One region of the Cyanobium sp. Alchichica 3B3-8F6 genome, then DNA from elsewhere that is predicted to be linked to it. Evidence: predicted binding sites of a transcription regulator. Region 1 holds the regulator's gene; the other holds the start of a gene.
What was found. Region 1 encodes NtcA, which controls nitrogen genes in cyanobacteria. Its sites were predicted from a motif close to GTANCNNNNGNTAC; they were not measured.
Positions count from the first base shown of each region.

Region 1 (3,400 bases):
TTCCGGCCGCGGCCTGCTCATTAATCCAGCGATCGTTCTTGAGCATTAGAGACCTCGACGCAGCTGGGTGACCTGGTCGGCCATCGCCATCAGCTCAGAAGCCATGGCCGGACCGGTCAGGATGACATCCAGATGGGCCGGCCGGCGATCGAGGGTGGCCACGACGTCGGCCTTGTCGATGTAGCCCAGCTCCACCGCCAGACCCAGCTCGTCGAGCACCATCAGATCCACAGCGCCACTGAGCAACTGCTCACGGCTGAAGGCCCACACCTGGCGCACGGCCTCCACCGACTCCTGATCCTGGTCGGCGGCCCGCTCCGAGAGGCAGGCGGGCACCCCGGGCCGCAACCACTGCAGACGGCCACAAAGCCAAAGGCTGCTCTCCAGCCCCTGATCCACGCCACCCTTGAGAAACTGGCTCACCAGCACCCGACTGCCCAGCCCGGCGGTGCGCAAGGCCTGGCTGAGCACCGCACCGAAACTGCCCCGGAACGGAGCCGTGTGGATCTGGAGCAGACCCTCCTGCTGGGCCACCAAACGCAGCACGGGAGCCGGAGAGACCGCCGCCAGGGGGCGATGGCCCGGGCGCTGGGGAGCGTGCTGGACCGCAGGAAAACCCGCTCCGGTTCCGGAGGTCAGACCTGGGACGGGCAAGCTGGCGGTCATGGACACCGTGTCAGGACAAGGGGCAGGACGAACGGGGACGCGACACCCCACCAGGGAAGTCGCGGCTGCGCCCCCCGAGGACCTGAATGTAGCGGGATCGGACCGTTCCACAAGCGAATGACACCATCCCTGGTGGAAACATCCGTACTGCTGCGCCCAAAACCAACCAGGGGCAACAGCAAGGCGACGGCAAATCGTGTGCGTTGCTACAGGGGCACCCCCGGGTGATCCTTAGGGTCCGGCCACTTGCCTAAGCCACGATGGTTGGCGCCACCCACGGATTCAGCCGTACCGCCGCCACCCCATCGACCGGGGCCCCAGGGGTGGTGGCCGGCATGGGCAGCGCTGGCCAGGCCAGTCCCACCCTGCTAGAGGTGATCCGCGGGCTGGCCGGCAGCAGCGTCGAAACGATCGAACGGGGCAAGACGATCTTTTTCCCCGGCGATCCAGCCGAACGGGTGTACCTGCTGCGCCGCGGCGCGGTGCGGCTCTCGCGTGTCTACGAATCCGGTGAAGAAATCACGGTGGCCCTGCTGCGGGAAAACAGCCTGTTTGGGGTGCTGTCCCTGCTCACGGGCCAGCGCTCAGATCGCTTTTATCACGCTGTGGCCTTCACCCGGGTCGAGATGGTGACCGCTCCAGCCACCTCGGTGCGGCGCGCCATCGAGCAGGACGCCAGCGTCGGGTTGCTGCTGCTGCAGGGCCTTTCCTCACGCATCCTGCAAACCGAAACGATGATCGAAACCCTCACCCACCGGGACATGAGCTCGCGGCTGGTGAGCTTTCTCTTGGTGCTCTGCCGCGACTTCGGCGTTCCCAGCAGCGAGGGCATCACCATCGATCTTCGCCTGTCCCACCAGGCCATCGCCGAAGCCATCGGCTCCACGCGCGTCACGATCACCCGCCTGCTGGGGGATCTACGCAACGACGGCCTGGTGCAGATCGACCGCAAGAAAATCACCGTCTTTGACCCGATTGCCCTGGCCAAACGCTTCAGCTGAGCGCTTCGGCTGAGGGGCAGGGATACTGGGGCCCGTTCGCAGACGCATGTGACCGGCTGGCTGCTGATCTTGGCGCTGCTAGCCCTGGGGGGAGTGCTCTCCACCCTGGGTGACCGGCTGGGCAGCCGGGTTGGCAAGGCGCGCCTCAGTCTGTTCAAGCTGAGGCCCCGACGCACCGCCGTGTTGATCACGGTGCTCACCGGCAGCCTGATCAGCGCGATCTCGCTGGGGCTGATGCTGCTGGTGAGTGAGCGCCTGCGCACGGGTCTGTTCGAGCTCGATCGGCTGGAGGATCGTCTGCAGAGCAGCCGCCGCCAGCTGGCCAGCAGTCAGGCCCAACTGGCCACCAGCCAGCAGGAGCTCAACCGGGCCGAACAGGGGAAACGGGATGCGCAACAGCGGTTCGAACAGGCCCAGGCGCGGGCCAATCAGCTGCGTCAGGAACTGGCTCCGCTGGTTGCCCAACGCAACAGCCTGGAGGTGGAACGCACACGGCTCAGCCGTGAGGTTCAAGACCGCGACGCTGACATCCGACGCACCGAAACCGAACTGGCCCAGGTGCGCCGCCGCATTGCCGCAGGCGCCCAAGAACTCAAGGATCTTGAGAGCAACCTGATTGCCCTGCGCCGCGGCGATGTGGTGATCACCAGCGGTCAGACCTTGGCCAGCGCCAAGGTGACCCTGGAGCAGCCCGAGCAGGCCAGCGCCGTGATCACGGCCCTGCTGCAACAAGCCAACCTCTCCGCATTCCGGCGGGTGTTGCCTGGCCAGCAGGTCGACCGCCAGATCCTGCTGGTGCCCAAGAGCGACATCGCCAAATTGGAGGGACTCCTGGCCAAACCCGGCAGCTGGGTGGTGAGCATCCTTTCGGCCGCCAACGTGTTGCGGGGTGAGCGCCAGGTGCTCGCCTTCCCCGACCTCCGCCCAAACCGGGCTGTCGTCAAGGCCGGCGAAGTGCTGGCCAGCACCACCATCGAAGGCGACCTCAGCAGCGTGGAAGCGATCAATCGCCGGCTCAACCTGCTGTTGGCGGCGGCCTATGCCAAGGCCCAACGCCAGGGCACCGCGGCGGAGGGCCTGCAGTTTGATGCGGCCCGTTTGAGCCAACTGGGCCGCGATCTGAGCGAAAGGCCAGCGGGCCAGGTGGCGCAACTAGAAGCCTTGGTCGTGCGCGATGCCGACACCCCCGACCCGATTGCGGTGGACGTGCGCTGGCTGCGACCTGGCGCGCCGGCCGGCGCTGGCCCAGGCCCCCGCCGGCCATGACGGCGGGCTTGATCGCGGGGCTCGATCCCGGCCGCAGCAAATGTGGCCTGGTGCTGGCGGATCTCGCGCAAGCCCTCGTTCTGGAGGCGGCGATCCTGCCCCCCGAGGCAAGCCGGGCCCAGCTCCAGGCCTGGCAACGCCAGGGGCTGACCCGGGTGGTGGTGGGCAACGGCACCAGCAGTAGCGCCTGGCGCGGCCCGCTGGCCGCACTGGCCCTGGAGCTGGAGCTGGTCGACGAGCACGGCAGCACTCTGGCCGCCCGCGATCGCTACTGGGAGCTGTATCCAGCCAACGGTTGGTGGCGACTGCTGCCGGCGGGTCTGCGGCTGCCCCGCCGCGACATCGACGATGTGGTGGCCCAGCTGTTGGTGGAGCGTCACAGCGGCTTACGGCTGCAGCGGCCCACTCAGGAGGTGCGCCGCTGCCTGCAGGGCCTCAAAAGCGAGCCCGCACCGTGAAGGCATAGT
Region 1 is NZ_JAGQCZ010000004.1:138,337-141,736, reverse strand. Features, by position in the region: gene dcd (dCTP deaminase) at 1-46, opposite strand, end outside; gene KBY65_RS05065 (cob(I)yrinic acid a,c-diamide adenosyltransferase) at 46-666, opposite strand; gene ntcA (global nitrogen regulator NtcA) at 927-1,667, shown strand; gene KBY65_RS05055 (DUF3084 domain-containing protein) at 1,716-2,933, shown strand; gene KBY65_RS05050 (resolvase) at 2,930-3,391, shown strand; gene KBY65_RS05045 (DUF3146 family protein) at 3,369-3,400, opposite strand, start outside.

Region 2 (3,400 bases), on a different contig from region 1:
CAAACACTTCCTGGCCCGCGTGCAGCGTGATCCGGCCCTGAAGCGGCAGGTGGGAGACGCGATCACGGCCGATGAAGTGGCGCTGCTGGCCCAGGAGCTCGGCTTTTCGGTGTCTGGAAGCGACATCCTGCGCTTCTCCGGCCAGTCCGCCTCGGGCGTGCGGGTGCGTCGGATCGAGCATCCGGGCGAGTATCCCGGCCGGTATTACTGAATCCCGGGCTGTCGCCTGTGCACCACACCATGAGCCGCTACCAGATCCTCCGCGACGACGGCATCCGCGACGGCATCGCTGGTGAGCTGTTCACGAGCTACGGCGCAGCCCACGCAGTGCTGGAGCGGTACTACGCCGATCTGTGCTGCTCCGACGATCGGGAGTACTACCGGATTGAGGCTGTGGCCGACGAGCCTGGTGGAGCCTCCAAGGTGGAACACGATGGTTGACCTGCCTGCATCACCCCGGCCCCTGCCCAGCACCGGCGCCAGCACGGGCGCGCTGGAGGCCCTGGCGTTTTTCCGCGACGCAGACTTCGCCCAGCAGCGCTTTGAGCAGTTTGGCAACGTGTATGAAACGCGGCTGCTGGGCCAGCCGCTGGTGTTCATCCGCGGCGGCCGGGCAATCACCGATCTGCTGGCCCAGCCCGACGCCACCGAGGGCTGGTGGCCCGAGAGTGTGCGCCAGCTGCTGGGCAGCCGTTCGCTGGCGAACCGCAATGGCGCCGACCACCGCGCCCGACGGCGGGTGGTGGGGCAGTTGTTTTCGGCGGCGGCGCTGCGGCGGTACACCCCCACGATCGTGACGCTGGTGGAGGAGCTGGCCGCGGAGCTCAAGGCCGCCAACACACCGGTGCCGCTGGTGGCGCGCATGCGCCGCTTTGCCTTCACGGTGATCGCCACGGTGGTGCTGGGGCTGGAGGGCGACGACCGCGACGCCTTGTTTGCCGACTTTGAAATCTGGACCCGCGCCCTGTTTTCGATTCCGATTGCGCTGCCCGGCAGCCCCTTTTCCCGAGCGCTGCAGGCCCGCAGCCGCTTGTTGGCACGCCTGGCCGGGGTGCTGGAGCGGGCCCGCCAGCAAGTGGCGGAGGGAGAACCCCTGGCCGGTGGCCTGGATCTGCTCAGTGGCGGCCTCGATGAAGCAGGCCTGCCGCTCACCGACGACGACCTGGTGGAGCAGTTGCTGCTGCTGCTCTTCGCCGGCTACGAAACCACCGCCTCCTCCTTGAGCTGCCTGATGGCGGCGCTGCTGCAGCACCCGGAGGTACTCCCCTGGCTACACGCCGAGCTCGATGGCCTGAGCTTGCCGTTGGCCGAGCAGGAGGCCACACCACGGCTTTCGGCCGTGGTGCAGGAGGTGATGCGGCTTAACCCGCCGGTGGGCGGCTTCTTCCGCCGCACCACCCGCGACTTGGTTCTCGATGGCGTGCTGGTACCGGCGGGCCGGGTGGTGCAGGTGGCCCTGGCCGCCTCCAACCGCTTCAGCAGCGCTGCCGACGGCGGATTTGATGGTGGTGCCGGCGGCGACGATCTGGAGCAGTTCCGCCCGGAACGCCATCTCAATGGTGATAGCGGGCTCACCCTGCTGCCCTTCGGCGGCGGCGAGCGGGTGTGCCTGGGCAAGGCCCTGGCCGAACTGGAAATCCGCCTGATGGCAGTGGGCCTGCTGCGGCAACTGACCCTGCAGCTGGAGCCGGATCAGGACCTCAGCCTGCAACTGATCCCCAGCCCCAGCCCGCGAGATGGCTTGCTGGTGCGGGCTGAGCCCAGGAGCTGAACCGCACCCCTTTGCAACGAAACGGAAGCAATCCGGTGGATCATGTGGTATCAACCGCTACCAAGCGCTTAAATAGAGATACGTTGATCCACCCAGCGGTGGATGCAGATCGTTCCGCGCCAGGCAACGGGGACGCGGACACTGTGGAGAGCGTGATGAACGTGCTCGAACTGATCCGCACCCGGATCCTCAAGGCCCAGCGTCTCGATGACGCCCAATACCTGATGGCCAAGTCCTACCGGGGGGTTCCCTACGTGGATGCCCACCACGACGAGCCCAAGCCCGGCGAGGTGACCAAGCAACTCACCTACCGCGGCCACCACTACGCCCACCACTGATCGGCTGAGCTTTCAGCCGATCAGGAATCACAGGGGGGCCGCAAGGCCCCCTTTTTTGCGCCGAATGCTCAGCGCAGATCGGTGTCGGCAGTGATCGCCCGCCGCCCTTTGACGATTGCGTTGATACGGCTCTCCGGTACGCCGATCGCCAGCGCAAGGGTTCCGTAGCCCAGCCGGATCTATCGGTCCATCGGGTGCTCCACTCCAGCAGCGCAGTGGCCCGCCGAGCCAAGGAGCCTGGCTCCTTGGTGTACGAGGCCATGAGCGAGGGTGTTTTACGCGATGGCCAGGCCTGAAGCGCTGAGGCTGCAAGATCCCGTTTCGGTGCGGCCTCATCCTTCTGGATAGAAGTCACAGCACTGCGCTCAAGCAGACGTCCGCTGCTCCAGCCGACGGCGACGCGCACCGCCGAGGTCAAGTGCCTCGAGCACGGACTCGCCGGCATCGAAACGTTGATCGAAATCAGAACTGTTCATAGAGCTCCACCTCTTCTGGTCTGGACCGCCGAACGGAAATCAATCGGATGCACTGGTCGCGGTAGGTGATCACGGCCAGTCCTCACGCCGCGTCAAGGATCGGGCCATGCGCCCTCCTGTATCGGGCGTCCTTGTCGCCGCGCTGCGGCCGGCCGGTGGGGGTGGGGTTCTCCGCCGTCCCCCAGATGGCTTCCCCGCTTTCCCCCTCCCGCCGCCAGAAGCCGGCTCAAGCCCTCAGCCGCTCTGCTCTCAAGGCCCGCAATGCCTTGGTGCTGGAGCACCTGCCCCTGACCGATTCCATCGCTGCCAAGGTGGCCTGGCGCTTCTTCCCGCTTGTTGATCGGGAAGATCTGATCCAGGTGGCCCGGGAGGCCCTGCTTCTCTCAGCTCCCAGCTGCCGCGCCGGCGAGCCTGCAGCTCCCTATCTCCGCCGCTGCATCAGCGGGGCCCTGCAGCATCACCTGCGCGATCGGGTCCGCCTGGTGCGGGTGCCCAGGCAGGTTCACGAAGCAGGTGATTGCCCCCTGGGCCACAGCAGCCTGGATGCCAGCTTCGATGGCGAGCCGTGCCTGCTTGATCAGCTGGCCGCTCCAGAGCCCGAGGCAGCTGATGGGAATTGCGCCGATGGGCTGGCGCTGGAGCAGCTTGTGGAGCAGCTCCCCGCTGCCCAGGCGATGGCCCTGCGGCTCACGATCCTCGAGGGCCTCTCGCTGCGGGCTGCAGCCGAGCGGCTGGAGATCAGTGCCATGTCGGTGCAGCGGGCTCAGCGAAAGGCCCTTGCCGCCCTGCGCCAGCAGTTAGCGGCCTAGCGGCCG
Region 2 is NZ_JAGQCZ010000006.1:29,420-32,819, reverse strand. Features, by position in the region: gene KBY65_RS06385 (Nif11-like leader peptide family natural product precursor) at 1-211, shown strand, start outside; gene KBY65_RS06380 (hypothetical protein) at 241-441, shown strand; gene KBY65_RS06375 (cytochrome P450) at 434-1,771, shown strand; gene KBY65_RS06370 (DUF4278 domain-containing protein) at 1,927-2,109, shown strand; gene KBY65_RS06365 (sigma-70 family RNA polymerase sigma factor) at 2,717-3,394, shown strand.
Region 2: the regulator NtcA is predicted to act here: its motif matches at 1,819-1,832, upstream of KBY65_RS06370 (DUF4278 domain-containing protein).